3 regions of the Kocuria sabuli genome follow, and region 3 is predicted to be linked to each of the others. Evidence: riboswitches for the same ligand, from Rfam matches in the RefSeq annotation. Region 3 holds a riboswitch; each other region holds the start of a gene.
What was found. Region 3 has a riboswitch for thiamine pyrophosphate ahead of RE027_RS06160 (ECF transporter S component). Riboswitches for the same ligand answer to the same signal wherever they lie in the genome.
Positions count from the first base shown of each region.

Region 1: linked by a shared signal. The riboswitch ahead of RE027_RS16775 (FAD-dependent oxidoreductase) and the one ahead of RE027_RS06160 (ECF transporter S component) in region 3 are both predicted to bind thiamine pyrophosphate.
Region 2: linked by a shared signal. The riboswitch ahead of RE027_RS09380 (3-oxoacyl-ACP reductase) and the one ahead of RE027_RS06160 (ECF transporter S component) in region 3 are both predicted to bind thiamine pyrophosphate.

Region 1 is NZ_JAVHZE010000026.1:9,427-19,145, forward strand. It holds gene madM (malonate transporter subunit MadM) at 1-443, shown strand, start outside; gene RE027_RS16755 (VOC family protein) at 540-1,451, opposite strand; gene RE027_RS16760 (alpha/beta fold hydrolase) at 1,563-2,354, opposite strand; gene RE027_RS16765 (hypothetical protein) at 2,447-3,445, opposite strand; gene thiE (thiamine phosphate synthase) at 3,539-4,258, opposite strand; TPP riboswitch at 4,274-4,375, shown strand; gene RE027_RS16775 (FAD-dependent oxidoreductase) at 4,371-5,696, shown strand; gene thiS (sulfur carrier protein ThiS) at 5,693-5,932, shown strand; gene RE027_RS16785 (thiazole synthase) at 5,934-6,782, shown strand; gene moeB (molybdopterin-synthase adenylyltransferase MoeB) at 6,779-7,960, shown strand; gene RE027_RS16795 (dihydrofolate reductase family protein) at 8,057-8,677, shown strand; gene RE027_RS16800 (FG-GAP repeat domain-containing protein) at 8,816-9,719, shown strand, end outside.
Region 2 is NZ_JAVHZE010000007.1:128,883-138,601, forward strand. It holds gene RE027_RS09345 (dihydrofolate reductase family protein) at 1-11, shown strand, start outside; gene RE027_RS09350 (3-oxoacyl-ACP reductase) at 1-769, opposite strand, end outside; gene RE027_RS09355 (aldehyde dehydrogenase family protein) at 838-2,199, opposite strand; gene RE027_RS09360 (gamma-glutamyl-gamma-aminobutyrate hydrolase family protein) at 2,196-2,993, opposite strand; gene RE027_RS09365 (glutamine synthetase family protein) at 2,974-4,356, opposite strand; gene eat (ethanolamine permease) at 4,417-5,847, opposite strand; gene RE027_RS09375 (FadR/GntR family transcriptional regulator) at 6,051-6,881, shown strand; TPP riboswitch at 7,089-7,192, shown strand; gene RE027_RS09380 (3-oxoacyl-ACP reductase) at 7,240-8,004, shown strand; gene RE027_RS09385 (LLM class flavin-dependent oxidoreductase) at 8,016-9,332, shown strand; gene RE027_RS09390 (GAF and ANTAR domain-containing protein) at 9,348-9,719, opposite strand, start outside.
Region 3 is NZ_JAVHZE010000004.1:114,842-124,560, forward strand. It holds gene RE027_RS06135 (Na+/H+ antiporter subunit D) at 1-752, shown strand, start outside; gene RE027_RS06140 (Na+/H+ antiporter subunit E) at 749-1,423, shown strand; gene RE027_RS06145 (MrpF/PhaF family protein) at 1,420-1,692, shown strand; gene mnhG (monovalent cation/H(+) antiporter subunit G) at 1,698-2,156, shown strand; gene RE027_RS06155 (DUF4235 domain-containing protein) at 2,215-2,487, shown strand; TPP riboswitch at 2,607-2,727, shown strand; gene RE027_RS06160 (ECF transporter S component) at 2,820-3,428, shown strand; gene RE027_RS06165 (ABC transporter ATP-binding protein) at 3,425-5,167, shown strand; gene RE027_RS06170 (energy-coupling factor transporter transmembrane component T family protein) at 5,164-5,961, shown strand; gene RE027_RS06175 (aminodeoxychorismate lyase) at 5,971-6,852, opposite strand; gene RE027_RS06180 (nucleoside/nucleotide kinase family protein) at 6,882-7,475, opposite strand; gene RE027_RS06185 (low molecular weight protein-tyrosine-phosphatase) at 7,472-8,020, opposite strand; gene RE027_RS06190 (BCCT family transporter) at 8,107-9,719, opposite strand, start outside.

The DNA of each region.
Region 1 (9,719 bases), on a different contig from region 3:
TGCTCGCCGTGCTGCTGGGCGTGTTCGTCTCGGCGGCCGTCGGTGCGGCGATCGCCGCCGCCTTCGGCTACTCCGATCCCGTCAGCATGGCGACGATCGGGGGCGGGGCGGCCACCTACATCGTCGGTCCGGTGACCGGGACGGCGCTGGGCGCCAGCAGCGAGGTCATCGCGCTCAGCGTCGCGGCCGGCCTGGTCAAGTCCGTGGTCGTCATGGTCGGCACGCCGTTCATCGCCCCGCTGATCCGGCTCGACAACTACAAGTCGGCCATGGCGTACGGGGGGCTGATGGGCACCACGTCCGGGGTGGCCGGCGGACTGGCCGCCACCGACGAGCGGCTCGTGCCCTACGGGGCCATGACCGCGACCTTCTTCACGGGCATGGGCGTCCTGCTGGTGCCGTCGGTCTTCTACTTCGCCCTGGTGGCCGTCACCGGCGGCTGACGGACCGGCCGCCCGGCTCGACGGCGGGGGGGCGTGTCCTTCCGTCCCGGACCGGGACGGAAGGACACGCCCCCGCGCCGGTGGGACTCCAGGACCTCAGGCCGCGACGCCCACCTGGATCAGGGTGCGCCACGGGTCCTCGAAGCGCAGCACGGCGCCGTCGTGCCGGGTGGGGATCCGGTGGTCCGCCAGCCGGGCCTGCAGGGCGGCGACGTCGTCGGCGCCCGGCAGGTCGATGTTGACCTGCCCCAGTCCCAGGGAGGCCGCGCGCGGCCCCGCCCCCGCGCTGTGCCAGGTGTTGAGCGCGATGTGGTGGTGGTAGCCGCCCGCCGCGACGAACAGTGCCGAGCCGATGTCGCTCATCACCTCGAAGCCCAGGACGTCCACGTAGAACTGCCGGCCGAGCGGGATGTCACCCACCTGCAGGTGCACGTGGCCCAGGGTGGCCGGCGGTGCCACGGGGCGCCGCCCGTCCCGCTCGACCAGGTGCTCCTGCAGGAAGCCGTTCGGGTCCAGCGGCTCGGACGCCAGCGTCAGCAGTCCGCTGCCCTCCCGCCGCCACGTCTCCCGTGGGCGGTCGGTGTAGAGCTCCACGCCGTTGCCCTCGGGGTCGTCGAAGTAGAAGGCCTGGCTGTAGAGGTGGTCGGCGCTGCCGGTGAAGGAGCGCGGGGCCACGGCGGCGACGGAGGCCAGGGCCGCCGCCAGCGCCGGCTCGTCCTCGAAGAGCACTGCGGTGTGGAACAGCCCGGCCTGTCCGCGGCGGGCCGGCGGCAGCTCCTTCACCTGGCGCAGGCGCACCACCGTCCGGCCGTCCCGGCCCAGGACCGCGGTGTCCCCGGCGTGGGCGAGCACCTCCAGGGTGACGGCGTCCGTGTAGTAGGCGAGCATCGTGTCCAGGTCGGACACGAGCAGCTCGACGGCGCCCATCCGGGTCCCGGCGGACAGCAGGTCCTCGGCCGGGCGTGCCGTCAGGCTCCGGGGGTCGGGGTTCTGGGGAAAGATCGGCATCTCGGGGCTCTCCGTCGGCATCGGCAACACAATGGTTGATATGTCCTCAAGGATAGCCCCTAAAAGCTTTCCAGTGCAAGTAAATGCGCCTCGCCAGGAGGCGCTCGCGGGTCAGCCCGTTCCGCCCGTCCGGCTCAGCACGAGCTCGACGGTCTCCGCGGGCCGGTCCCACATCGGGAAGTGGCCGCAGGAGTCGAACCAGTGCAGCTCGGCGCCGGGGAACCGCTCGAGGGCGCGGTGCGCCTGGCTCGGGGTGACCACCCGGTCCTGGCGACCCCAGCCGATGACGACGTCTCCCGGGGTCTGCGCCCGGGTGGCTCCCTCCTGGTCGGGTCCGTGCACCAGGTCGTGCAGGAGGGCGTCGTAGCTGGGGGACGTCGCCCACGTGCGCAGCTCGCGCAGGACCAGCTGCGGGTCCAGGGCCCACGGCCGGGGGCTGAGCTGGGCGAGCAGCGCGGTGCGGGTGACCGGGTTGCGGGTCAGCGCCGGGAGCACCGGCCGGAGGGCCCGGACCAGCCGGATGGAGGCGCCGATCGAGAGGCCGAAGACGAGGCGCTGCCGGGGGCTCCAGAAGCCCCCGGGGGACAGGGCGACGGCGGTGCCCCCGACGCCGCGCCGGGCGAGCTCCAGCACGAGCCGGGCGCCGACCGAGCTGCCCAGCAGGTCGACCCCCGCCAGCCCGTGGGTGTCGATGAAGCCGGAGACCGCGTCGGCCAGGCGCGCGACCGTCACCTCGCCCTCCAGTGGAGCGGTGGCGCCGAAACCGGGCAGGTCCAGGGCGATCACCTCGCGGTGGGCGGCCAGGCCGGCGAGCACCGGGTCCCAGGTCCGCCAGGTCGAGCCGAGACCGTGGATCAGGAGCAGGGGCCTGCCGGTGCCGAGCCGTTCGTGGTGCATGTCCATGACCCCGATCCTCGCCGACGGCGAGCCGCCTGGCCAGCGCCGCCCGGCCTGCGGACCGGCCCAGGGGGGGCGGCCCCCGGGCCGGGCGGTGGTCAGAGGACGAAGATCAGCGCCGCGATGACCGCCACGATGACGAGGAGGACGAGGCCCCAGGCCTTGAGGTTGTCGGAGTCGTCCTCCTCCGGGTCGGAGGCCTGGCGCGGCGGCCACCCCCCGGGTCCGGCCATCGATCCCCCGGGTCCGGCCATCGGGCCGCCGGGTCCGGCCATCGGTCCGCCGGCCCCCGGACCGGGGAACGGGCCGCCCTGTGCCTGGCCGGGGAACGGCCCGCCGGGCTCGCCGGGCCGGCCGAGCTGCCCGGGCGGCGGCGGGGCGGGCGTCGACGGGCTGACGCCCCACCGGGGGGCCTCGGGGGCGTCCGCGATCGAGGGGTTCGACGGCGCCGGTCCGGACCCAGGGTCTCCCGGTGCCGACGGACCGGCGGGCGGCAGCGTCTCGCCGGAGAGCACGGGGCCGTCCTCGCGGTGGCCCTTCTCGGCCTCCGTCAGCAGCGCCACGAACCGCTCCAGCTCCTCGGAGCCGTCGTACTCCCGGGCGAGGAAGCGCTCGGCCCGGCGGCGCACCACCCGGTAGACCCGACCGTCGTCGGGAATGCCCAGGTCCCGGGCGGCCTGTGCCACGGCGAGCGGCGGCTGCTCGGGCAGCGGGTTCGTGCCCCACTCCAGCAGCCCCGTGAGCAGGGACCGCTCCAGGACCGAGGCCATGGCCGCCCGGGCGCCGGGCACGCGGGTGAGCTCCAGCAGCCCGCTCGGCGGCGCCGAGGGGCACCCGGGGACGTCGCCGGGCAGCCGGGCCGCCCGCTCGAGCCAGAACGTGTCGCCGAAGAGGGTGGCCAGCAGCACGGCCGCCGCGAGCCGGTCCTCGCCGGGCGGGGCGTCCTCCGGGGCGCCCTCCTCCCAGTGGGCGCCCAGCGCCCGCCGGGCGGGCTCACCGGCCAGCCGGACGCGCAGCTGCACGTCCTCCGGGCCGCGGGCGGTCTGCGCGGGATGCTGCACCGCGTGCCGCACCTGGGGGTCGAGCTCGGGGTCCATGGGCCACTCCTCCGTCGTCGTCCGGGTCCATGCTCTCTGACAGGTCCATGCTCTCAGACGGGGCTGTGCGGCCGCGGGGAGCCGGTGGGGAGTTCAGGCGGGGAGCAGGCTGCGCAGCTGCCCGGCGGCGGCCCGCGGGTCGGGAGCCTCGGTGACCGCGCGGACGACGACGGCACCGCGCGCGCCGGCCGCCAGGACCTCCGGGAGCCGCTGCTCGTCGATGCCGCCGATGGCGAACCACGGCACGGGCGCGGCCTCCGGATCGGCGTCCAGCCGGGTGCCGGTCAGCTCGGCGACCGCCCGGACGAACCCGAGGCCGGTGGCGGGCCGCCCCGGCTTGGTGGGCGTCTCCCACACGGGCCCGGTGCAGAAGTAGTCGACGTCCGGGTCGGCGAGCGCGGTCCGGGCCTGGCCGAGGTCGTGCGTGGATCGGCCGATCAGCACGTCCGGGCCGAGCAGCTGCCGGGCCTGGGCGGGGGTGAGGTCGTGCTGGCCCACGTGGAAGACGTCGGCGCCCACGAGCGCGGCGACGTCGGCGCGGTCGTTGACGGCGAACAGGGCGTCGTACTCGGCGGCGACCCGGCCCAGGAGGCGCAGCGCGGCGATCTCCTCGTCGGCGTCGATGCCCTTGTCCCGCAGCTGGACGATGCTCGCCCCGCCGGCGTAGGCGGCGTGCAGGAAATCCTCGAGGTCGCCCTGCGCGCGGCGGGCGTCCGTGCACACGTAGAGCCGGGCGGCGAAGAGCTTGTCCGCCCGGGCGCCTCTCAGCGGGGACTCGGCGGGGGCGGAGGTGTCCTGGGTATGCTGGTTCACACGCTGATGATAGGTCAGCGGTTCTGCGGGAGCCCCACCGGGCTGAGAGGGCGTCCAGCGCCGACCGCCACACCTGATGCGGGTCATGCCGCCGTAGGAAAGGACATCGCCCGTGACGTCTGCGCCTCCCGCACCTGCCGTCCCGTACCCGGACCCCGAGCATGTCCGGGCCGACGTCGCCGTGGTCGGTGCCGGTGTGGTCGGCCTGGCCACGGCCTGGGAGCTGCGCCGCCGCGGCCGCTCGGTGGCCGTGGTGGATCCCGAGCCCGGCTCCGGGGCCAGCCGCGCCGCGGCCGGGATGCTCGCCCCGGTCAGCGAGGTCCAGTACCAGCAGGAGCCGCTCTACCCCCTCATGACGGACTCGGCCGCCGCGTACCCGGCCTTCGTGGCCGCCCTCGAGGAGGCGGCGGACGGGTCGGTCGGCTACCGCACCACCGAGACCCTCGTCTGCGGCGTCGACGCGGCCGACCGGCAGGCCCTGGCCGACCTGCGCGAGCTGCAGCGGCGCCACGGCATGGCCGTGGAGCCGCTGACCCTGCGCGCCGCCCGGGCCCTGGAGCCGGCCCTGAGCCCGCGGCTGTCCGCCGTGCACCGCATCCCCGACGACCACCAGGTCGACCCGCGCCGGCTCGTGGCCGCGCTGCTCGCCGCCCTCGTCGCCCCCGGGCTGCCGGAGACCTGCCGGGCGGGAGGCCCCGACGGCGGGCCGGCCCGCCTCGTGCACGACCGCGCCGTGGGCCTGCGCAGCAGCGCCGACGGCGCGGTCACCGGCGTGCACCTGGCCGGCGGCGGGATGGTCTCGGCGGCGGAGACGGTCCTCGCGCCGGGCACGGGCCTCGCCGGCCTCGAGGGTCTGCCCGGGTCCTGGCGCCCGCCGCTGCGCCCGGTGCACGGGGACATCCTCCGCACCCGCGTGCCCGGCGGGGCGCCCGCGCTGCTCGAGCGCACCGTCCGCGGCCTGGTCCACGGGGTGCCCGTCTACCTGGTGCCCCGGGCCGACGGGACGGTGGTGATCGGGGCGACCTCGCGCGAGGACGACCTCGAGGGGACCAGCGCCGGGGGCGTGTTCCGGCTGCTGCGCGACGCCCAGGCCCTCGTGCCGGGCGTCGCCGACCTCGAGCTGGTCGAGGCCATGGCCCGCGCCCGGCCCGGCACCCCGGACGACATCCCGTACCTGGGCCGCATCCGCGGCCCGGCGGGGGAGCCCGTGCCCGGCCTCGTGGTCTCCACGGGCTACTTCCGCCACGGCGTCCTGCTCACCCCGCTGGCCGCCCGCCTCGCCGCGCGACTGGTCCTGGGCGGGGCCGTGCCGGACGACGACGCGGGGCACCTGGCCAGCACCGACCCGCACCGCTTCGACCGCCCCGCCGGGGCGCCCCCCGAGGACCCCGACCCGGCCGCGGCCGGACCCCGCCACCCGAACAGGAGCACCCGATGACCGCCATCACCCTCAACGGCCGCCCGCACGCCGTGGCCGGGGGCACCACCGTCGTCGACCTCGTGGCCGAGACCGTCGGGCGCCCCCTGGGCCCTGACGGCGCCCCGCTGGACGGCCGCCGCCTGGGCGTGGCCGTGGCGGTGGACGCCGCGGTGGTCCCCCGCAGCCGCTGGGCCCGCACCCCCGTGGCCGAGGGCCAGTCCGTCGAGATCATCACCGCCGTCCAAGGAGGCTGACATGACCGTCCCGCACCCCGACCCGCTCGTGCTCGACGGCACGGAGCTGTCCTCCCGGCTGATCATGGGCACCGGCGGGCTCAGCTCGCTGCACACCCTGGAGCAGGCGCTGGTGGCCTCCGGCACCGAGCTGACCACCGTGGCCCTGCGCCGCTACGCCCCGGGCCAGGGGGACTCGCTGTTCGCGATGCTCGAGCGCAACGGCATCCGGATCCTGCCCAACACCGCCGGCTGCTACACCGCCCGGGACGCCCTGCTCACCGCCGAGCTGGGCCGCGAGGCCCTGGAAACCGACTGGGTCAAGCTCGAGGTCATCGCCGACGAGGAGACGCTGCTGCCCGACGTGGTGGAGCTGCTCGACGCCACCGAGCAGCTCGTGGCCCGCGGCTTCAAGGTCTTCGCCTACACCTCGGACGACCCGGCCGTGGCCCGCCGGCTCGAGGACCTCGGCGCGGCCGCCGTCATGCCCCTCGGTGCGCCCATCGGCACCGGGCTGGGGATCCTCAACCCGCACAACATCGAGCTCATCGCCTCCCGCGCCTCGGTGCCCGTGGTGCTCGACGCCGGCATCGGCACCGCCTCCGAGGCGGCCCTGGCCATGGAGCTGGGCTGCGACGCCGTGCTCCTGGCCAGCGCCGTGACCCGCGCGCAGGACCCCGTGGCCATGGCCACTGCCATGCGCCACGCCGTGGCTGCCGGGCGGCTGGCCGCCCGTGCCGGACGGATCCCGGCCCGCCGGCACGCGCTCGCGTCCTCGCCCATGGCGGGGCGGATCGACCCGGAGGGGGAGGCCGGCGATCCGCTGGACCTCCCGCGCGGGGACTGGGCGCCGCTGGGGGAGTCCCGGTGAGCCCGCTGCCCCCGCTCGTGGCGCCCGGCCCGGACCTGACCCGGGCGGAGCTCGAGCGCTACGCCCGGCACCTCACGCTGCCGGGGATCGGCCCGCTCGGCCAGCGCCGGCTCAAGAACGCGCGCGTGCTCGTGGTCGGCGCCGGCGGGCTGGGCGCCCCGGCGCTGCAGTACCTCGCCGCGGCGGGTGTGGGGACGCTCGGGATCGTCGACGACGACGTCGTGGCCGTCTCCAACCTGCAGCGCCAGGTGGTGCACCGTACCGCCGACGTCGGCCGGCCCAAGGCGGACTCCGCCGCGGAGGCCGTGACCGCGCTCAACCCGTTGGTCCGGGTGCGCACCCACCCCTGCCGGCTCACGGCGGACAACGCCGTGGAGATCGTCGGCCAGTACGACCTCGTCGTGGACGGCGCGGACAACTTCGCGACCCGCTACGTCGTCGCCGACGCCACCGCGCTGACCGGCGTCCCCTGCGTGTGGGGCTCCATCCTGCGCTTCGAGGGACAGGTCAGCGTCTTCTGGGCCGGCCACGGACCCACCTACCGGGACCTCTACCCCGAGGCGCCGCCGGACGGCGAGGTCCCCAGCTGCGCCGAGGGCGGGGTCTTCGGGATGCTCCCCGCCACCCTCGGCTCGGTCATGGTCACCGAGGCCGTCAAGCTGATCACCGGCACCGGGGAACCCCTGCTCGGGCGGGTGCTGCTGCACGACGCCCTGGCGATGACCTGGCGCGAGCTGCGCCTGGCCGCGGACCCCGACGCCGCCCCGGTCACCGAGGTCGCCGAGCCCGAGGCCGTCCGCGCGCTGCCCGGCCGCGGAGTGGAGCCCTCCGAGACCCTCGGGGCGGCCGAGCTGGCCCGGCTGCTGGAGCGTCGCGGGCGCGGGGAGGCCGCGTTCGTCCTGGTCGACGTGCGGGAGGACTGGGAGCGGGAGCTCGTGGCCATTCCCGGCGCCGTGCCGGTGCCGCTGCAGCAGCTGCTGGAGCGGGGACCGGACGCCCTGCCGCCGGAGGCCCGCGGCGCGGACCTCGTGCTGCACTGCAAGGCCGGCGCCCGCTCGGCGACCGCCCTGGCCGCGCTGCGCCCGTACTACGCCGGGCGGGAGGAGCGGATCCGCCACCTCGAGGGCGGGGTGCTGGCGTGGGTCGAGCAGACGGACCCCGGCGCGCCCGTCTACTGAGCCGCCGCGGCGCCCCGCGGGGGGTTGACGCCCCGCTCCCGTCGCGAAAGCATGGTGCCCCCTGGCTGTCGCTGGAGCTCACCGGAGGACCACATCATGGGCATCATCCAGGTCGACCTCTTTCTCACCCTCGACGGCGTCTACCAGGCCCCGGGAGGGCCCGACGAGGACCGTGCGGGCGGCTTCGAGCTCGGCGGCTGGCAGGGGGCGTACTTCGACGACGCATCGGGCGAGACGATCGGCACCTCCATCGAGGGTCTCGATGCGCTGCTGCTCGGTCGCAGGACGTACGACATCTTCGCCGGTTACTGGCCGTCCCGCGGCGAGGAGGACCCGATCGCCGCGAAGTTCAACGCGGTGCCGAAGTTCGTCGTGTCGCGCACGCTGACCGACCCGTCGTGGGAGGGAACCACGGTGCTGACGGACGTCACGACCGAGGTGCGCGCGCTCAAGGAGCGGTTCGACGAGGTCCACGTCTTCGGCAGCGGCGACCTCGTGAGGACCCTGCTGCGGGAGGACCTCCTCGACCGGCTGAACCTCATCCTCTATCCGCTGACCCTGGGCTCGGGCAAACGCCTCTTCGGCGACGGCACCGTCCCGGCCGCCTTCACCGTGGTGGAGCCGCCGCAGGCGTTCCCGAAAGGAGCGATCTCGCTCGTCTACGAACGCGCCGGCACCCCGGCCACCGGCGTCGACATCTCGCAGCTGTCGCAGTAGGCGGCCCCGGGCGAACCGTCGATCGCGCCCCTCGCGGCACCACGGCCGACCTTTGACGGCACCGGCCGGGCTCTCCACCCCGCCACCTCGTCCTGATCCACGGACGGCGCATCATCTCCAGTACGTGGGGCACCCCGGATGAAACCTTTTCTCCTGTCCCGCCTGGCAACAGGTGCATCAGCGGCCCTGCTGGCCGTCACCGGGCTCGCACTGGGCGGGGCCCCGGCCCACGCCAGGACCTATCACGGGCCCTATGTGCAGCCCATGTTCTCCTACGCCGACGGCTGGCGTGTGGACCAGCACGTGCGCGAGCTCGCCGACGTCAACGGCGACGGTCGCCTCGACGTCGTCGGCTTCGGCAACGCCGGGGTCTACGTCTCCTACGCCCAGCCCGACGGGTCCTTCACCCCCGCGACCGTGAAGCTGCGCCAGTTCGGCTGGGACCAGGGCCGGCGCGTGGACCAGCACCCGCGCGAAGTCGTCGACCTGGTGGGCAACGGCACTGCCGACATCGTGGGCTTCGGCTACTCGGGGGTCACCGTCACCCACGGGCAGACGGACCGGACCTTCATCGGCGCCGGCAAGCGCATCGACAGCTACGGGTACAACCGGGGGTGGCGGGTCGATCAGCACCCGCGGACGCTCGCCGACGTGGACGGTGACGGCGCCGCCGACATCGTGGGCTTCGGCGACGCCGGCGCCTGGGTGTCCTACTTCTCGGTGGCCGGGGACACCTTCACCACTCCGCAGCTGCTGGTGCGCGACTTCGGGTCCCAGCAGGGCTGGCGGGTCGGTGACCACCCCGTGAACTGGGCGACGTCAACGGTGACGGCCGGGCCGACGTCGTCGGCTTCGGGCACTCGGACACCTACGTGGCCCTCCTGTCCTGACCTGTCCGCCACCAGGTGCCCCGCCGGTCCCCAGGACCGGTGGGGCACCGTCCTGCCCCGTCCCGAGGCTTTCCCGGGGACGGCTCGGCGTGACGTGGTGAGTGCTCCGAAAGGATGGGGACCCTGTGGGGCGCGGCGCGCACTGACCTCGG
Region 2 (9,719 bases), on a different contig from region 3:
GCGTGACGTAGGCCCCGGAGATCCCGCCGTCCACCAGGAACGTGGCGGCGTTGACGAACGAGGCGTCGTCGCTGGCCAGGAACGCGACCGCCGCCGCGATCTCCTCCGGCTCCGCGAACCGCCCCGCCGGGACGTGCACGAGCCGGCGTTGGGCCTGCTCCGGGTCCGCGGCGAACAGCTCCCGGAGCAGCGGCGTGTTGACCGGCCCGGGGCACAGCGCGTTGACACGGATGCCCTCCCGGGCGAACTGCACGCCCAGCTCCCGGCTCATCGAGAGCACGCCGCCCTTGGAGGCGCTGTAGGAGATCTGGGAGGTGGCCGCGCCCATCACGGCCACGAAGGACGCGGTGTTGATGATCGACCCCCGGCCCTGCTCCCGCATGTAGGGCAGCGCGTGCTTGCAGCAGTGGAACACGCTCGTGAGGTTGACGTCCTGCACCCGCCGCCACGCGTCGAGGCCGGTGTCGAGGATCGAGCCGTCGTCGGTCGGGTTGATCCCGGCGTTGTTGAAGGCGATGTCCACGGACCCGTAGGCCTCGTGCGTCGTCGCGTAGAGCGCGACCACGTCCGCCTCGACGGCCACGTCGGTGCGCACGAACAGTCCGCCGACCTCCGCCGCGGCCGCCTCCCCGGCCGCGGGGTTCAGGTCCGCGACGACGACGTGCGCGCCCTCCGCGGCCAGCCGGCGGGCCGCGGCGAGACCGATGCCGCTGGCGCCTCCGGTGATGACGGCGCTGCGGCCGACCAGGCGGCGGGCGTTGACCTCCATGGGGTTCTCCTTCGGGGTGGTGGGGGCGGGACGGGAGGAGCTGCGCGGGGCCCGGGACGGGTCCGCCGTCACGGTGTGCTGGCGAGGAAGACGTTCTTGGTCTCGGTGAACGCCTGGGGTGCGTCCGGGCCGAGCTCCCGTCCGAAGCCGGACTGCTTGAACCCGCCGAAGGGGGTCCAGTAGCGCACCGACGCGTGCGAGTTGACCGAGAGGTTGCCGGCATCGACGGCGCGGGAGACCCGCAGGGCGCGTCCGACGTCGCGGGTCCAGACGGAGCCGGACAGCCCGTACTCCGTGTCGTTGGCGATCCGCACCGCGTCCGCCTCGTCCTCGAAGGGCACCACCGCGAGCACGGGGCCGAAGACCTCCTCCCGGAACACCCGGGAGTCGGGCGACGGGGTGAGCACGGTCGGCGGGAACCACCACCCGGGCCCGTCCGGGGCGGTCCCCCGGAAGGCGACCGGTGCGTCGTCGTCGAGGAAGGAGGCCACCGAGTCCCGGTGCGCGGCGGAGACGAGCGGGCCCATCCGCGTGTCCTCCCGCCACGGGTCGCCGCAGGTGAAGTCCCGCACGGCGGGCTCGAGCAGCTCCAGGAAGCGGTCCAGCACGGAGCGCTGGACGAGCACGCGGGAGCGCGCGCAGCAGTCCTGGCCCGCGTTGTCGAGGGCGCCGGCGGGGGCGGTCGCGGCGGCCTGCTCGAGGTCGGCGTCGGCGAACACGATGTTGGAGTTCTTCCCGCCCAGCTCCAGGGTCACGCGCTTGATCTGCTGCGCGCACCCGGCCATGATCCTGCGGCCCACCTCCGTGGAGCCCGTGAAGACGACCTTGCGCACGGCGGGGTGGGTCACGAAGCGCTCCCCCACCACCGAGCCCCTGCCCGGCAGCACCGTCAGGACGCCCTCGGGCAGGCCGGCCTCGAGGGCGAGCTCCCCGAGCCGGACGGCGGTCAGCGGAGTGAGCTCCGCCGGTTTGAGCACCACCGTGTTGCCCGCGGCGAGCGCCGGGGCGAAGCCCCACGCGGCGATCGGCATGGGGAAGTTCCAGGGCACGATCACGCCCACCACGCCCAGCGGTTCGTGGAAGGTGATGTTGACCCCGCCGGGCACCGGGATCTGGCGCCCCGAGAGCCGTTCCGGGGCGCCGGCGTAGTAGGCCAGCACGTCGCGGACGTTGCCGGCCTCCCACCGGGCGTTGCCGATGGTGTGCCCCGCGTTGCGCACCTCGAGCCGGGCGAGGTGCTCGAGGTCGGCGTCGACCGCGTCGGCGAAGCGGCGCAGCAGCCGGGCGCGGTCGGCCGGGTCCACGGTCCGCCACGTGCCGAAGGCCCGGCGCGCCCGTTCGACGGCCGCGTCCGTCTCCTCGAGGGAGGTCAACCCGACGGTGCCGACGACCTCCTCGGTGGCGGGGTCGATGATCTGCGTGCTCGTCATGGGGTGAAGGTGTCCTCTCGATGCGGGGCGTCGGCGGAGCCCGCGGACCGGTCCCGCTCGCGTGCGTGCTCGTGCGCCACCCGGACGAAGCCCTCGAACAGGCGGGGGTCCTTCCGGTTCTCCTCGGGGTGGAACTGGACGCCCAGGGTCCAGCCCCCGGCCGTGGTCTCGACGGCCTCGACCGTCCCGTCCTCGGCGCGGGCGGTGACGACGAGCCTCTCCGCCACCTCGTCCAGGGCCTGGTGGTGGTAGCACGGGGACTCCGCCGTCTCGCCCAGCAGCGCCCGGCAGCGGCTGCCGGGCGCGGTGCGGAACGCGACCCGCCCGTACCGGCCGGGCCCGGGCTGGTAGCGCGCGGCGTTCTCGTTGACGTCGGGCAGGTGCTGGACGAGCGTGCCGCCCAGGGCCACGTTGAGGATCTGGGCGCCGCGGCAGATGGCGAACAGCGGCAGCCCGCGCTCGAGCGCCGCCCGGGTCAGGGCGAGGTCGTGCTCGTCCCGGGACGGCTGCGAGGAGGTCAGCTCGTGCCGCTCGGCGCCGTAGAACCGCGGGTCGACGTCGACGCCACCGATCACGATCAGCCCGTCCACGAGCTCCAGCACCCCCGCGTCCGTGCCGACCGGGGGCAGCAGCAGGGGGGTGCCCCCGGCGGCGGCGACGGCCTCCACGTAGGCGCCCGGGACGATCGCGGCCACGGAGTTCCACACGCCCCACGACCCCTCCTGGTAGTAGGTGGTCAGGGCGATCCGGGGGCGGCGTCCCTCGGGGGCGGGCTCAGAGGCGCTCGAAGCCACGGCGCAGCTCCCAGTCGGTGACGGCGGACTCGAAGGCCGTCAGCTCCACGTCGGCGTAGTGCACGTAGTGCTCGACGACGTCCGCCCCGAACAGGTCGCGGGCGAGCGTCGAGCCGGCCAGCAGGTCCCGGGCCTCCCGCATGGTCGAGGGCACCACGGGGGCGTCCGACTCGTAGGCGTTGCCCTCGGTCATCGGCTCCAGCTCAACCTCCTGCTCGATCCCGTGCAGCCCCGAGGCCAGCATCGCGGCGAGCGCCAGGTAGGGGTTGACGTCCCCGCCGGGGAGCCGGTTCTCCATCCGGGCGGACTGACCGCTGCCCACCAGGCGCACGGCGCACGAGCGGTTGTCCACGCCCCAGGCCACCGAGGTGGGGGCGAAGCTGCCCTCCACGAAGCGCTTGTAGGAGTTGATGGTGGGAGCGTAGAACAGCGTGAACTCCCGCATGGTCCGCAGCACCCCGGCGATGAAGTGCTCGTACGTCCGGGACCGGGCGTCCCGTTCACGGTCCCAGAAGACCAGCTCGCCGTCGGGACCGCGCAGGGACATGTGGATGTGGCAGGAGCTGCCCTCGCGCTCGTTGGGCTTGGCCATGAACGTGATCGATTTCCCCTGCAGGTGGGCGATCTGCTTCGAGGCCAGCTTGTAGACCACGTGGTTGTCCGCCGTGACCATGCCCTCGTCGTAGCGGAACGCGATCTCGTGCTGACCCAGGTTGCACTCGCCCTTCGCGGACTCCACGGTCAGCCCGGCCGCGTACATCGCGTTGCGGATCTCCCGCAGCAGCGGCTCGACCCGCTGGGAGCCCAGCACGGAGTAGTCCACGTTGTACTGGTTGGCCGGGACCAGGTTGCGGTAGCCGGCGGTCCAGGCGTCCTCGTAGCTCGTGTTGTAGACGCAGAACTCCAGCTCGGTGCCGGTGACCATCCGGAAGCCCATGTCCCGGGCGCGGTCGAGCTGGCGGCGCAGCATGGCCCGCGGGGACATGGGGATCGGCTGCCCGTCGTGGCCGGTGAGGTCGCACTGGATCATGACCTGCCCGGGGTTGTGCGGCATCAGCCGGATGGTGTCCAGGTCCATGGCGAACTCCATGTCCCCGTAGCCGGAGGACCAGCTGCTGATCGAGTAGCCGCCCACGGTGTTCATCTCCGTGTCCACGGCCAGCAGGTAGTTGCAGCCCTCGGCGCCTTCGCCGAGCACGGAGTCCAGGAAGAACTGCGCGTGGTTGAGCTTGCCCTGCAGCCGGCCCTGCATGTCGGTGAAGGCGAGCACCACGGTGTCCACCAGCCCGTCGGCGACGTGCCGGCGCAGCTGCTCGACGGTGAGCATCCTGGCGTTGCGCGGGTGCTGGGGGGTCTCGCTCATGGGTCCGTTCCTTCGTCGCTGGAGTGGTGGGACGGGGCGCCGGAGGGCTGCGCCCGGCGGTCAGTGCAGGTCGGCCTCGGCGGTGCGGATCTGCGCGAACTCCTCCTCGGGGGCGTGGCCCACGAGGCGGTGCCGGCTGTAGAACCAGTAGTAGGCGAGGAAGACGACGAACACGAGGGCGGTGATCGACGCGGCGACCACGTCGACCAGGAAGGTCGCGACCACCGCCACGAGGGCCAGCACCAGGGCGATCCCGGTGGTGACCACGCCGCCCGGGGTGCGGTAGCCGCGCGGGAGGTCGGGCTCGCGGACCCGCAGCACGATGTGCGAGAGGTTGAGCAGCACGTAGGAGACCGTGGCGCCGAAGACCGCGATGTTGATGAGCAGCCCGCCATCGCCCGTGACCGCCGCGAGGACGAAGCCGATGGTGCCGGGCACCACGAGCGCGACCCACGGCGTCCTGCGCTTCCCGGTCAGCGAGAGCCAGCGGGGCAGGTAGCCCGCGCGGGACAGGGCGAACAGCTGCCGGGAGTAGGCGAACATGATGGAGAAGAAGCTCGCGACCAGTCCGGCGAGGCCGGCGTAGTTCACGATGTCCGCCATCACGCTGTCGTCGCCGGCCACGGTCCGGATGGCCTCCGGCAGCGGGTTGTCGGAAGTGCTCATCGCCTCCGCGCCCGCCGCCCCGGGGACGAGGACGAGCATGAACGCCCCGGAGACCAGCAGGAAGGCCATGGCCACGATGATCCCGCGCGGCATGTCCCGCTTCGGGTCGGCCGTCTCCTCGGCGGCCAGCGGCACGCCCTCGATCGCCAGGAAGAACCAGATGCCGTAGACCAGGGCGGCCATCGCCCCGGCCCAGCCCATGGGCAGGAAGCGGCTCGCGCCCACCGCGTCGTTCGGGACGATGTCGAAGAGGTTCGCGGCGTCGAAGTGCGGCACGAGTGCGACGACGGTCACCCCCAGTGCGAAGACCGCGATCACGGTGATGCCGAACATCAGCTTCAGGGCCTCGCCCACCCCGTACATGTGGATGCCCATGAACACGAGGTAGGCAACCAGGTAGACCGGCCACGAGTTGGTGATCCCGAACAGGCCCAGGGCCTCGATGTAGCCGCCGATGAAGGTGGCGATCGCGGCCGGGGCCACGGCGTACTCGATGAGCACGGCCATGCCGGTGGCGAAGCCGCCGAGGGGTCCGAGGGCGCGGCGGGCGAAGCCGTAGCCGGCGCCCGCCGTGGGCAGCGTGGAGGAGAGCTCCGCGAGGCCGAACACCATGCAGGTGTACATCAGGCCCATGAGCACGAAGGCGATGAGCAGTCCGCCCCACCCGCCCTCGGAGAGCCCGATGTTCCAGCCGGAGAAGTCCCCGGAGATGACGTAGGCGATGCCCAGGCCCGCCAGCAGGACCCAGCCGGCCGCCCCGGACCGGAGCTGACGGTGCTGGAAGTACTCGTCGGTGTCGTGCGGCCGTGCTGGGGAGTCGGGCATGGGACGATCCCTCCGGGTTCCGCAAAGGTCTGAAAACAGACGTATGAGGTCAGTGCTGACAGTCTGTGGTCTCCCCTGAGGACCGTCAAGACCCTGCATCCGCGCGGGTCGGAGTTCGCGACGGCTGTGCCCGCGGACCACTGGCGGCCCGATGCGGCCGTGGCACGATGGGCGCAGGACCCAGCGCAAGGAGGAGCGCCACCGTGAGCGACCCCGTCCCGCACCCCCTCATCCGGCCCGTCCGGCAGGGCAACGCCTTCGAGGAGGCCGTCGAGCGGATCCTGGACTCGATCCGCCTCGGCCTGTTCCGCAGGGGCGAGCGGCTCCCGCCCGAGCGGGAGACGGCGGCCCTGCTGGGCATCTCCCGTTCCACGTTGCGCGAGGCCCTGCACGAGCTCCAGGACGCGGGCGTCCTGGAGGTGGTGCGCGGCCGGTACGGCGGGACCTTCGTGACCGGCCGGACCGCCCACCCGGACGAGGACCTGCCCCGGGTGGACCCCGCGGAGGTCGAGGACGTGATCGTGTTCCGCGCCGTGGTGGAGCCCGCCGCGGCCGAGCTGGCCGCGGCGGCCGCCCTGAGCGCGGCCGCCCGCGCCCACCTGCGGGCATGCCTGCGGCAGGTCGAGGAGAGCTCCCCGGAGGACTACCGCCCCGCCGACGCCCGCTTCCACATCGCCGTGGCCGAGCTCGGCGGCTGCCCCAGCCTGGTCCGCGCGGTCGCGGAGGTCCGCTCCCGGGCCAGCGACCTGCTGGACCGCATCCCGGTGCTGCCGGTCAACCTCGAGCACTCCGACCGCCAGCACCGGGAGATCGCCGACGCGATCCTCGGCGGGAACGCGCCCGGTGCCCGGGCCGCGGCCCTGGCCCACCTGGAGGGCACGGCGGCCTTGCTGCGCGGCTTCCTGGGCCACGGCGCCGAGCACGGGACCGCGAAGGAGGCCGGGAACGGAGCCGAGGACGGGACGGGCGAGCAGACCGGCGAGCAGACCCGCAACGGCCTCCCGGGCCGGGAGCGGCCCCCCGGTGGCCGCTGAACCGCACAGCCCCGGCCGGGATGCCGAGGGCTCCCGGCGCCTCGGCCCCCGGCAGCGGGCGTCGCGGCGCCGGGACTCCCGGTCTGAGTGCCCGCGGCGCCGGTCCGGCGCCGGCGGCGGGCGGTCATGGTGGTGCGGTCGGCGCAGCGCCGGCCCTGATCCCGCGCGCTGGACGGAGGGCAGCGAGGGCGCGGGTCTATACTCGGCCGCAGTGACACGGGGTGCCGGCCCCACGCGAGGAGCCTGCTGAGACGACACCCGTCGAACCTGATCCAGTTCGTACTGGCGAAGGGATGTCCTGACGGGCCCGGCCGTGACCGCCCCGCACCTCCTCTCGCCCTGACCCTCAGGGAGACCCATGCAGATCGCAGAACAGACCGTGCTCGTGACCGGCGGCGGCCGGGGCCTCGGCCGCAGCGTCGTCGAGGCCTTCGCCGCCCAGGGCGCGAAGGTCGTGGTCAACTACCGCGCGTCCCGGACGGCCGCGGAGGAGCTCGCGGAGCAGTACGGCCCGGAGCGGGCCGTGGCCCTGGCCGCCGACGTCACCGACGCGCAGCAGGTCGCGGACCTGCTCCGCGCCGCCCGCGAGCACTTCGGCTCCCCCGTCACCACCGTGGTCAACAACGCGCTGGCGGACTTCTCCTTCAACGGCGACGCCCGCTCCGGGGCCGAGGACATCGGCTGGGAGGAGTTCGAGGCGCAGTTCGCCGGCAGCGTCCGAGGCTCCCTCAACACCGTCCAGCAGGCCCTGCCCGCCATGCGGGAGCAGGGCTTCGGCCGGGTGGTCAACATCGGCACCAACCTGTTCCAGAACCCGGTGGTCCCGTACCACGACTACACGGCGGCGAAGGCCGCGCTGCTGTCCCTGACCCGCACCCTCGCCAAGGACCTCGGCGCGCACAACGTCACGGTCAACATGGTCTCCGGGGGCCTGCTGCGCACGACCGACGCGAGCGCCGCCACCCCGGAGGAGGTCTTCGACTACATCGCCTCGGCCACGCCCCTGGGCCGGGTCACCACCCCGGCCGAGTTCGCCGACGCCCTCCTGTTCTTCGCGTCCCCCTGGGCGCGCTCGGTCACCGGGCAGAACCTGGTGGTCGACGGCGGACTGGTCCTCGACTGAGCGCGGCCGCCGTGACCTCGCCGCGACAGCTGCACCTCAACGCCTTCCTCTTCGGGGCCGGCCACCACCAGGCGGCCTGGCGCCGCCCGGAGTCCCCCCTGGAGCAGCTGGGGGACATCGCCTACTGGGAGCGCCTCGCCCGCACCGCCGAGCGCGGCCTCTTCGACGCGGTGTTCTTCGCCGACGGGCACAGCGCCGGGGACGTCGGGTCCGGGCCCCGGTGGTTCCTCGAGCCGCTCACGGCCCTGTCCGCCATGGCGCGGGCCACGGAGCGGATCGGACTGGTCAGCACCGTCTCGACCACCTTCTGGACGCCGTTCCACGCCGCCCGGATGCTCGCCTCGCTCGACCACATCAGCGGCGGCCGGGCGGGGTGGAACGTGGTGACCTCGATGTTCGACGCCGAGGCGCGCAACCACGGCCTGCCGGGGATGCCGCCGCACGACGAGCGCTACGCCCGGGCCGAGGAGTTCGTGGACGTCACGCTGCGGCTGTGGGACTCCTGGGCCGACGACGCCCTGGTCCGGGACCGGGACGGCCTGCACGCCGACCCGGAGCGGGTGCACCCGGTCGGCCACGCCGGGGAGCACTTCCGCGTGGACGGGCCGCTGACCGTGCCCCGCTCGCCCCAGGGCCGCCCGGTCCTGTTCCAGGCCGGCGCCTCCGGGCCCGGCCGCGACCTGGCCGCGCGCTGCGCGGAGGGCATCTACGCCGTGGCCTACGACCTGCCCAGCGCCCAGGAGTACACCGCGGACCTGAAGCGGCGGGTCGCCGCGGCGGGCCGGGACCCGGGGAGCGTGGCGGTGATGCCCGGGCTCGTGGCCTACGTGGGATCCACGGAGCGGGAGGCCCTCGCCCAGCAGGCGGCGGTGGACGCCCTGCTGCCGACGGAGCAGTCCCTGGCCCAGCTGAGCACCTTCGTCCAGCAGGACTGCAGCGGCTGGGAGCTGGACGCCCCGGTCCCCGGCCTGCCGCCGCTGGAGGGCTTCACCGGCCCGAAGGGCCGCTACGCCACGATCCTGCGGATCGTGGCGGTCGAACGGCCCACGGTCCGGCAGCTGCTCGGGCGGCTCGCCGCCGGCGGCGGGCACTGCACCGTGGTCGGCACCCCGGAGGCGGTGGCGGACCGGATCGAGCACTGGTTCCGCTCGGGGGCCGCCGACGGGTTCAACCTCATGCCGCCCACGCTGCCGCACGCCCTCGACGACTTCGTGGACCACGTGGTCCCCGTCCTCCAACGCCGCGGCCTGTTCCGCACCGGGTACACCGAATCCACGCTGCGCGGGCACCTGCGGCTGCCGCGCCCCGCCGTCGGCGCTCCGGCCTGAGCCGGGGCGGAGCGCTCAGCCGTCGAAGTGGGTGCTGGCCGGTCCCTTGCCGACCGTGGTGACCAGCTCGGTGGCCAGGTCCCGCAGCTTGACGTTGCGGTGGCTGGAGGCGGCCCGGAGGATCTCGAAGGCCTTCTCCTGGCTGCAGCGGTTCTGGGCCATGACGATGCCCACGGCCAGGTCGATGGTCGTCCGCGACGCCATGGCCGCGGCCAGGTCCTCCGCGGTGTCGCGGTGCTGGGCCAGGCGCACGGCCAGGCGCAGCGTCGCGGAGACCGTCTGGACGTGCCGTTGGACGACCTCCACGGTGGCCTCGTCAAACGCCCCCGGACGCCCGGCGTAGACGTCCAGGCCCGCGGACGCCTCCTCGCCCAGTTCGAGGGGGAC
Region 3 (9,719 bases):
CCCAGATCGACCTCAAGCGCATGCTCTCCTTCACCCTCATCAGCCACATCGGGTACATGATCTTCGGGGTGGCGGTGGGCACCCAGGAGGCGATGTCCGCGACGGTCTACTACGTGGCCCACCACATCGTGATCCAGACCAGCCTGTTCCTGGTGGCCGGGCTGATCGAGCGCCGCGGCGGGTCCACCAACGTGGACCGGCTCGCGGGCCTGGCGAAGATCTCCCCGCTGCTCGCCGTGCTCTACCTCGTGCCCGCGCTCAACCTCGGCGGGATCCCGCCGTTCTCCGGCTTCCTCGGCAAGACGGGGCTCCTGCAGGCCGGTGTGAACCGCGGCGACCCGCTCGCCTACGTGCTGGTGGCCGGCTCCGTGGCGGTCTCCCTGCTGACCCTGCTGGTCATGGTCCGCGTGTGGAACCGCGTCTTCCTGCGCACGCCGCAGGACGCGGAGTATCCGGACCCGATCCTGCTGGCCCCGGTCCCCGCGGGATCGCGCTTCCTGCTCACCTCCGGCGCCGTCGACGACCAGGATGGCCGGTTCTCCGGCAAGGGCGACGTGCGGCTGATGTCCCCCTCGATGCTCGGCAGCGCCTCCGCGCTCGTCGTCGTGGGCGTGGCCCTCACCGTCTTCGCGGGACCGCTGTTCCAGCTGGCGGACAACGCCGCCGAGAACCTCGTGCGGCCCGAGCGCTACGTCGGTGCCGTGCTGGACCCCGGTTCGGCCCCCCGCCCCGTCGTGGAGGAGGCCCCGTGAGCCGGCGACCCAAGAACTCCCTGCTCGTCGAGCTCCCGCTGCTGGTGTGGCTGGTGTTCGTGTGGGGCGCCCTGTGGGGGGACTTCGGCCCGGGGAACCTGATCCTCGGCGCGGTCCTGGCCCTGCTCGTGACCTGGGTGCTCTACCTGCCCCCGGTCCAGCTCTCGGGCCGGTTCGACCCGCTGCAGTTCGCCCTCTTCGCCGTCACCTTCGTGTGGCAGGTCGCGAAGGCCAGCGTGGAGGTCATGCTGATCGCGGTCCTCGTGGGCCCCCGGGCGCGCAACGCGGTGGTGGGCGTCGGCCTGCGCACGCGCTCGGACCTGCTCCTCACGGCCACCGGCCACACCATGACCCTGATCCCCGGCTCGCTCGTGGTGGAGGTCGACCGCGCCACGGCCACGCTGTACTTCCACGCGCTCAACGTCCGCACCCCCGAGGAGGCCGAGTCCTTCCGCCGGTCGGTGCGGCAGGTCGAGGCCGCGTGGATCCGGATCATGGGCTCCCGGGAGGAGCTCGCCGCCCTGCGGGCCGAGCGCCGCGGGGGAGGCCGTGCGGCCGCGGAGCAGCGGGACAGCGCCGCGATCGGCTCCCCGGTCACGGCCGGGCAGCAGATCGTGGGCGGCCGTCGGACGGACGTCCCGACCGAGACCCCCGAGGAGGACCGCCCGTGATGGAGATCGCCGTGGCCGTGGCGGCCGTGCTGCTCAGCACGGCCACCGCAGGCGCGCTCTACCGCCTCGCCAAGGGCCCGTCGCTGCTGGACCGCGTGGTGGCCACGGACGTGCTGCTGGCCATCGTCGCGGCCGCCCTCGCCGTGGAGATGGCCTACCACGGCCACCTCGACAACCTGATTCTCATGGTGATCGTCTCGCTGGTCGGCTTCATCGGGTCCGTCACGGTGGCGCGCTTCGCCACCCAGACCGCCGAGCACGGGAAGTGAGCGCCGTGCTGGACACCGTCCTGGACGCCGCCGCGGCCGTGTGCATGGTGCTCGGCGCGCTCATGTCCCTCGCCGCCGCGATCGGCCTGGTCCGGTTCCCGGACCTGCTGACCCGCATGCACGCCGGGACCAAGCCGCAGGTCTTTGGGCTGCTGCTGCTGCTCACGGCCGTCGCCCTGGAGAACAGGGACCCGGTCATGGTCCCGCTCATCGTGCTGGGCTGGGTCTTCCAGCTGCTCACCGTGCCGGTCTCGGCCCACATGGTGGGCCGCTCCACGTACCGCACGAAGCACCTCAACCGGGCCACGCTGACGCAGGACGACCTGCAGGAGGTGCTCAACCGCACCGGCGAGCGGGGCACCGGCGAGCCGGGCCCGGCCGGGCCACCGGCCGCGGACGGCCGGCGCGCCGACGGCCGGCACGTCGACGGACAGCAGACTGACGGATCGGGGCGGACGCGTTAGGCTGGGCACGATCGACCGGGCGCACCCGCGCCGCCCCGACGACAAGGAGCAGCAGTCCATGAACACGAAGATCCTCGAACTCGCCGGCACCGGCCTCTCGCTGGGCGGTGTGGCCCTGTCCCACAAGGTGCTCGGCTCGGTGTGGACGCGCGCCACCGGCAACCCGCCCCCGGCCAAGAACCCGGACCCGGACGAGGCGTGGACCGGCATCATCATCTGGTCCCTCGTCACGGGGCTCGTGGGCACCGTCATCAAGGTCGCCATCTCCCGCCAGGTCGCCAAGATGGAGAACGAGGACAAGCCGAAGGCCAAGAGCCAGGCCGAGGTCTGAGTTCCGCAGGCACCTCGTGAGGGGGCCCGTTCCGCCGGACACCGCATCGGTCCCCGGCGGGACGGGCCCCCTGCGCGTGCGGGGAGCAGGCCGGTGCGCGGCCGGGGTAGACTCGGGGCACTGAACGACAGGGGAGCGCTGCCCGCCGGAAGGCCGGCGCGGCGCTGAGAGTGCGGATCGCCGCAGACCCTCGAACCTGCTCCGGTTAGCACCGGCGAAGGGAGTCGAGCATCTCAGGGGTGCACCCCGGGTGCGCGCCGACGGCGCGGCCCGTGGCGTCCCGTCCCCTCCTGGTACCGATGGCTCGCAGAGCCCAGGAGGAAGAACGTCCGATGAACACCACCACCCACCGTCCCGCAGCCCGTGCCCGCACGTCCTGGCGCGTCGTCGACATCGTCGTGGCGGCCGTTCTCGCCGCCGTGTGCGCGGTCGTCTTCTGGGCGTGGTCGAACCTGCTCTACCCGCTGACCGCCGCGGCCTCGGTGGCCTACCCGCCCGGGACGGCCCTCATCGGAGGGGGCTGGCTCGTGGCCGGCGTGCTCGGCGGCCTGATCATCCGCAAGCCCGGCGCCGCCCTGTTCTGCGAGCTGCTGGCCGCGGTCCTCGAGGGCCTGCTCGGCACGCACTTCGGCTGGACGGTGGTCCTCTACGGCCTGATCCAGGGCCTCGGGGCCGAGCTCGTCTTCGCCGCCGTGCGCTACCGCCGGTTCAACGCAGCCGTCGCCGTGGCCGCCGGCGCGGTCAGCGGTCTGTTCCTGGGGATCACCTCGAACGTGCTCGCCAACTACGAGTGGGCCCTCGGTCACCAGATCGCCTACCTGGTCTTCTCGGTCGTGTCGGGCGCGGTGCTCGCCGGCCTGCTGATGTGGGCCGTGGTCAAGGCGCTCGCGGCCACGGGCGTGCTGCAGGGCCTGGCCTCGGGCCGGGTCGCGCGGCGATGACCGCCTCGCCGGGGCGGCGCCCCGGTGCGCCCACCGCTGCGGGGGCGCGCGTCGAGGCCCGGGGTTTCGGCTGGCACCACCCCGGCCGGGACGCCCCTGCCCTGCGGGGCATCGACCTCGTGGTCGAGCCGGGGGAGCGGGTGCTCCTGCTCGGGCCCAGCGGGGCGGGCAAGTCGACCTTCCTGCACGCCCTCGCGGGGGTCCTGCACGACGACGACGGGCTCTCCCGCAGCGGGGAGCTGCTGCTCGACGGCACGGACCCCGACCGGGCGCGCGGCCGGGCGGGGCTCGTGCAGCAGGACCCCGAGTCCCAGGTGGTGCTGTCCCGGATCGGCGACGACACCGCCTTCGGCCTCGAGAACCTCGCCGTGCCCCGGGAGCAGATCTGGCCGCGGGTCCGCGCCGCCCTCGACGACGTGGGGCTGCCCCTGCCGCTCGAGCACCCCACCGCCGCCCTGTCCGGCGGGCAGAAGCAGCGCCTCGCGCTCGCGGGCGCGGTGGCGATGCGACCGGGCCTGCTCCTGCTGGACGAGCCGACCGCGAACCTGGACCCCGCCGGGGTGCTGCAGGTCCGGGACGCCGTGGTCGAGTGCCTCGACCGCAGCGGGGCGGCCCTCGTGGTCGTGGAGCACCGCGTGGCCGTGTGGGCCGAGGCCGTGGACCGCGTCGTCGTCCTCGGCCGCGACGGCGGGATCAGCCACGACGGGAGCCCGGCCGAGGTGCTCGGCGCGGCCGCCGACGAGCTGGGCCGCGCCGGGGTGTGGGTCCCGGGGCGGATCCCGCCCACCCGCGTGCCCGCCCGCGCGCAGGACGAGGACGGGGAGCCGCTGCTGGGCGCGGCCGGGCTCGCGGTCTCGCGGACCCAGCCCTCGGCGCGGCAGCTGCGCGCCCGGCGCCGGGCCGCGCGGCGCGGCCGGCCGCTGTCGGACGCCGCCGCGGGCGGGGACCTGCCCGTCGCCGCGGCGGGCATCGGACTGGACCTGCGCCGCGGCCGGGCCGTGGCGGTGACCGGCCCCAACGGCGCCGGCAAGTCCACCCTGGCGCTGACCCTGGCCGGGCTCCTGGCCCCCGTGCGCGGAGCCGTCACGGCCGGTCCGGCGCTGGCGCGCGGGGCGGGCGCCGATCCGCTGGCCTGGAGCGGCCGGGATCTCGTGGCCCGCATCGGGACGGTCTTCCAGGAGCCCGAGCACCAGTTCCTGCGCGCCACCGTGCGGGCGGAGCTCGAGCACGGCCCGCGCCTGGCGGGCACGCCCGCGGCCGAGCGGGACCGGCGCACGGACGAGCTGCTCAGCCGACTCCGGCTCGCCCACCTGGCCGGGGCCAACCCCTTCACCCTCTCCGGGGGAGAGAAGCGGCGGCTGTCCGTGGCCACCGTGCTGGCCACGGACCCGGACGTCCTGGTGCTGGACGAGCCCACGTTCGGCCAGGACGCCCTGACCTGGGCCGAGCTCGTGGACCTGCTCGTGGAGCTCGTGGACGACGGCACGGCCGTGCTCGCGGTGACCCACGACGAGGACTTCGTGCGCGCCCTCGGGGCCGAGGTGCTGGAGCTGGGGTCCTCCGGCGTCCCGGCGCCGGGGAGTCCGGCGCCGGGGAGTCCGGCACCGGGTGCCCCGGCATCCGGTGCCGGCCTCCCCGGCGCGCCGGGGCGGTTCACCGGCCTCCCCGGCCCGTCCGCCGGGGACCCCGGGGCCGCGCCCAGCGCGGTGCCCGGGCCGGCGCGGGAACCGGTCCGATGAGCGCCCCGGTGATCGCCCCGGCGGTCCGTGCGTCCCTGCTCGGCCGTGCGAACGCCGTGGTCAAGCTGGCCGGTGCCCTGCTGCTCACCGTGGTGCTCGTGGTCAGCGCGGACCCCGTGACGTCCGGGATCGTGCTGCTGTGCGAGCTCGGGCTGCTGGCGTGCGCCGGCCGCCGCCCGCTCGCGCTGCTGCTGCGGGCCTGGCCCCTGCTGCTGGCGGCGCTGGTGAGCGGCTGGGGCACGGCCCTGCTCGCGGAGGACTCCGGGCCGGTGCTGCTGGACCTCGGGGTCACCGAGCTCTCCGCGGGCTCGGTGGCGGCGGGCGCGGCGATCGCCCTGCGCGGGCTCGCGCTGGCGCTGTCGGGGCTGGTGGTGGTGCTCAGCACCGATCCCACCGACCTCGCCGACGGCCTCGCCCAGACGGTCCGGCTGCCGGCCCGCTTCGTGCTCGCGTCGCTGGCGGCGCTGCGGCTGGTGGGCGTGATGTTCACCGAGTGGACCACGCTCGCGATGGCCCGCCGGGCCCGCGGTGCCGGCTCCGGGCACGGCCCGGTGGGCGCCCTGCGGGAGTTCGGCGGCCAGGCCTTCACCCTGCTGGTGCAGTCCCTGCGCCGGGCCACCAGGCTGTCGGTGACCATGGAGGCCCGGGGCTTCGGCGCGGGCCCGCGCACCTGGGCCCGGGTCCCCGGGTACTCGCGGGCGGACGCCGTGGTGCTCACCGGGTGCGCGGCCGCGGCGGTCGCGGGCCCGGCGGTGTCCGTCCTGCTGGGCACGCACCGCTTCATCTGGGCCTGATCCCCGGGCTCAGGCCTGCGCGACGTAGCCCGTCACGAGGCGGGTGAGCTCCGGGTCCACGGGCAGGGGCTGGTGGTCCAGACGGCGCACCGGCACCGCGAGCCGGATGCTGGAGACGAGCCACACCGCGTCCGCCGCCATGAGGTCGGCGGGGTACAGCGGCCCGTAGCCGAGCTCCCAGCCGTCCCGCCGGGCGGCGGCGAAGATCGCGGCCTGCGTGGTGCCCGGCAGGATCCCGTGCGAGGGCTCCGGGGTCACCAGGACCCGGCGGTCCCCGCGCACGCGGGCGCAGACCACGGAGGACGTGGCCCCCTCCAGCACCCGGCGGTCCTCGGTGGTGAAGACCGCCTCGTCCGCGCCGAGGGAGCGGGCGTGCCGCAGGGCGGCCATGTTGATCGCGTAGGAGAGGGTCTTGGCCCCGGGCAGCAGCCACGGGTAGCCGGAGTCCTGGGCCGGGTCGTGGCCGCGGGGCAGCAGCACCGCGGCCACGCCCTCCCGGCGCTGCCGGAACGTGGACTCCGGCACGGGAGTCACCACGACCCACGACCACGGTCCGTCCTCGGGGGTGCCGCGGCTGATCGCGACCTTGACGCTGTGCTCGGCGCCGAGCCCCCCGTTCCCGCCGGGGGCGGCGTGGGCGAGGCCCAGCTCGACGGCCTCGCGCACCTCCTGCGCAGCGGGCACCGGCAGCTGGGCCAGGCGGGCGGAGGCGGACAGGCGCTGGTGGTGGGCCCCGAACTTCTGCACGCGCCCGTCGACGGCGCGCAGGGTCTCGAAGACCCCGTCCCCGCGGGTGAGGCCCTGGTCGTCGACGCGCACCAGGGGGACGGCCGGGTCGGCGAGGACGCCGCCGGGGCGGGCCGGGTCGAGGACGACGACGGTGCTGGTCACGGTTTCCTCCTGTCGGTGCGCCCGGCCGCTCAGTGGACGGGGCCGGGATGCAGGATGTCCACCTGTTCCCAGACGTGGTCGTCCGCCAGGTAGGCGTCCTCCTGGGCGGCCCACCGGTCCCAGTGCTCGGCATAGTAGGCGCCGTCCCGGCTCAGGGCGCGGTCGTAGCGCAGGGCCGTGGGCAGCTCCACCCACACCGAGACGTCGAGCAGCGCACGGGCGGCGGCGCTGCACGCCCCGACGCCCTCCAGGACGACGACCTCCGCGACCCGGGTCAGCCGGGGGGTGCCGGGCGAACCGGTGAGCCAGTCCCAGGCGCTCCACTCGGCGTCCCGGCCGGCGCACAGGGGGGTGAGGACCTCGTCCACGTAGGTCCGGGTGCCGGGGCAGAGCCCGTCCCAGCCGGGGTAGAGGTCCTCGAGGTGGAAGAGGGTCACGTCCCGCACGGGACGCAGCACCGCGGCGAGCTGCTCCGCCAGGGTCGTCTTGCCCGCGCCCGAGCGCCCGTCGATGCCCACGAGGTACGGGCGGTGGGTGGGGACGGGGAGCAGCCGCGCCAGGTTGGTGCCGGCGGGATTGGCCTGGGCCACCGCCGGGTCCAGCTCCAGCTCGATGTCGATCACGGGCGCCCGGCGTCCTGTGCCCGGTCCCGGCCCGCGCCGGTCTCCCCGGGCGCGGTGCCCAGCTCCTCGGCGACGGCTCGGACGACCCCCGGCACGGCGGCGGCGATCATGCCGTAGGTGGTCTCGAAGTCCTCCGCGCCCCCGTACCAGGGGTCGTAGATGCCCAGCTCGGTGTGCTCGGCCCCGGCGGCGGCGGGGTCGAACTCGCGCAGCAGGCGCACCTTGGCGGCGCTGGGCCCGTCGGGGGCGAGCTCGCGCAGCCGCCGCCAGTGGGGCACGTCCAGGGCGAGCACCAGGTCGCGGTCCTCGAACCGGACCGGGTCGAACACCTGGGCGGCGTGGGCGGAGGCGTCCATGCCCTCGCGGCGCAGGAGGTCCCCGGCCCGGGGGTCGACCGGGTTGCCGAGCTCCTCGTCGCTGACGCCGGCCGAGTCGACGCGCACGCGCCCGCCGAGGCCGGCGGCCTCGAAGGCGCGGCGCAGGGCGAGCTCCGCCATCGGCGAGCGGCAGATGTTGCCGGTGCACACGGCCACGATCGAATACATAGCGCGCAGTCTAAGCCGCAGGCTCCCGAGACGAGAAGTGCGGCCGCCGCCCGGGGGCGTCGGCCGCACTGGAGCAGGGCATCGGCTCAGGTGTTCGTCTCCTGCTCCTTGTACACGTGCTCGAGCTCGTTGCCGTCCTCGTCCACCTGCCGGTACCAGTCGGTGACGACCGGGGCGTGGGGGTCGAACGTCTCCCCGGCGGAGCGGTCGCCCTCGGCGTGCCTGACCCGCAGGGCGAAGTCGTTGCCGTGCTTCTCGATGCCTTGGACCACGGCATTGCGCACCGCTGCGGTGGCGAACCTCGCGCGGATGGTCGCCGGGTCGTTGTGGAGCTCCTTGTAGAAGGAGATCATCAAGAACGCCACGACCACGGCGAAGGGCAGGGCCGAGACGGTCACGAGGTTCTGCATGCCGGTGAGGGCATCGCTGCCGCCCGCAAGCATCATGACCACGGCGATGCCAGCCAGGGACAGCCCCCAGAAGATGACGATGCCCTTGTTCGGCTCCGGATCCCCGCGCGAGGACAGGGTGCCCATCACGATGGAGGCGGAGTCGGCGCTGGTGACGAAGAAGATGCCGATGATGACCATCGCGAGGATCGAGGTGATCGCGCCCAGCGGCAGCGCGTCCAGCATGGCGAAGAGCATCGCTTCCTGGCCGCCCGCCCCGGCGAGGTCCGTGCCGCTCTGCTGCAGGTACATGGCGGTCCCGCCGATCACGATGAACCACAGGACGCACATCGAGGAGGGCACCACGAGCACCACGGTCACGAACTGGCGCAGCGTGCGCCCACGCGAGATCTTGGCGATGAACATGCCCACGAAGGGTGACCAGGACAGCCACCAGGCCCAGTAGAAGACGGTCCAGGCGGTGGTGAAGCCTGCGGCGTCCTCGCCCCAGGCGCCGGTCTGTCCGGTCATCCAGAAGTAGTCCTGCAGATAGGTGCTGAACACGGCCGGGATGTGGTCCAGCAACAGGACGGTGGGACCGGCCACGAAGACGAAGACGGCCAGCAGCAGTGCCAGCACCAGGTTGATGCTGGAGAGGTAGCGGATGCCGCGGGCCACGCCCGAGACGGCGGAGACGACGAACGCGGCGGTCAGGACGGTGATGATCACGATCAGTCCGATGTTGCCGAACGGTCCCCAGCCGCCGACGATCTCCAGGCCGCGGGAGATCTGCAGCGCCCCGATGCCGAGGGAGGCCGCGGTGCCGAAGAGGGTCGCGAAGAGGGCGAAGATATCGATAAGCCGGCCGAGCCCACCCTCGGCGCGGTCCTTGCCGATCAGGGGCACGAAGATGCGGCTGATCAGCGGGGCGCGTCCGCGCCGGTAGGTGCCGTAGGCGATGGCCCCGCCCACGACGGCGTACATGGCCCACGGGTTCAGGGCCCAGTGGAAGGCGGTCTGGACAAGGGCGAAGACGGTCATCTCCGCGGCTTCCGGAGTCGTCGGGAAGCCGGGGACTCCGCTGGTGAAGTGACTCATCGGCTCGGAGGCGCCGTAGAACATCAGGCCGATGCCCATGCCGGCGGCGAAGAGCATGGCGAGCCAGGCGAAGAACGAGTACTCCGGCTCCTCCCCGTCCAAGCCCAGCGGGATGCGCCCGGTCTTGCCGAAGCCCACGAAGAGCATGAAGAGCACGGCCACCGTGGACAGTGCGGTGAAGAACCAGCCGGTGTTGGCGGTGACCCAGCCGA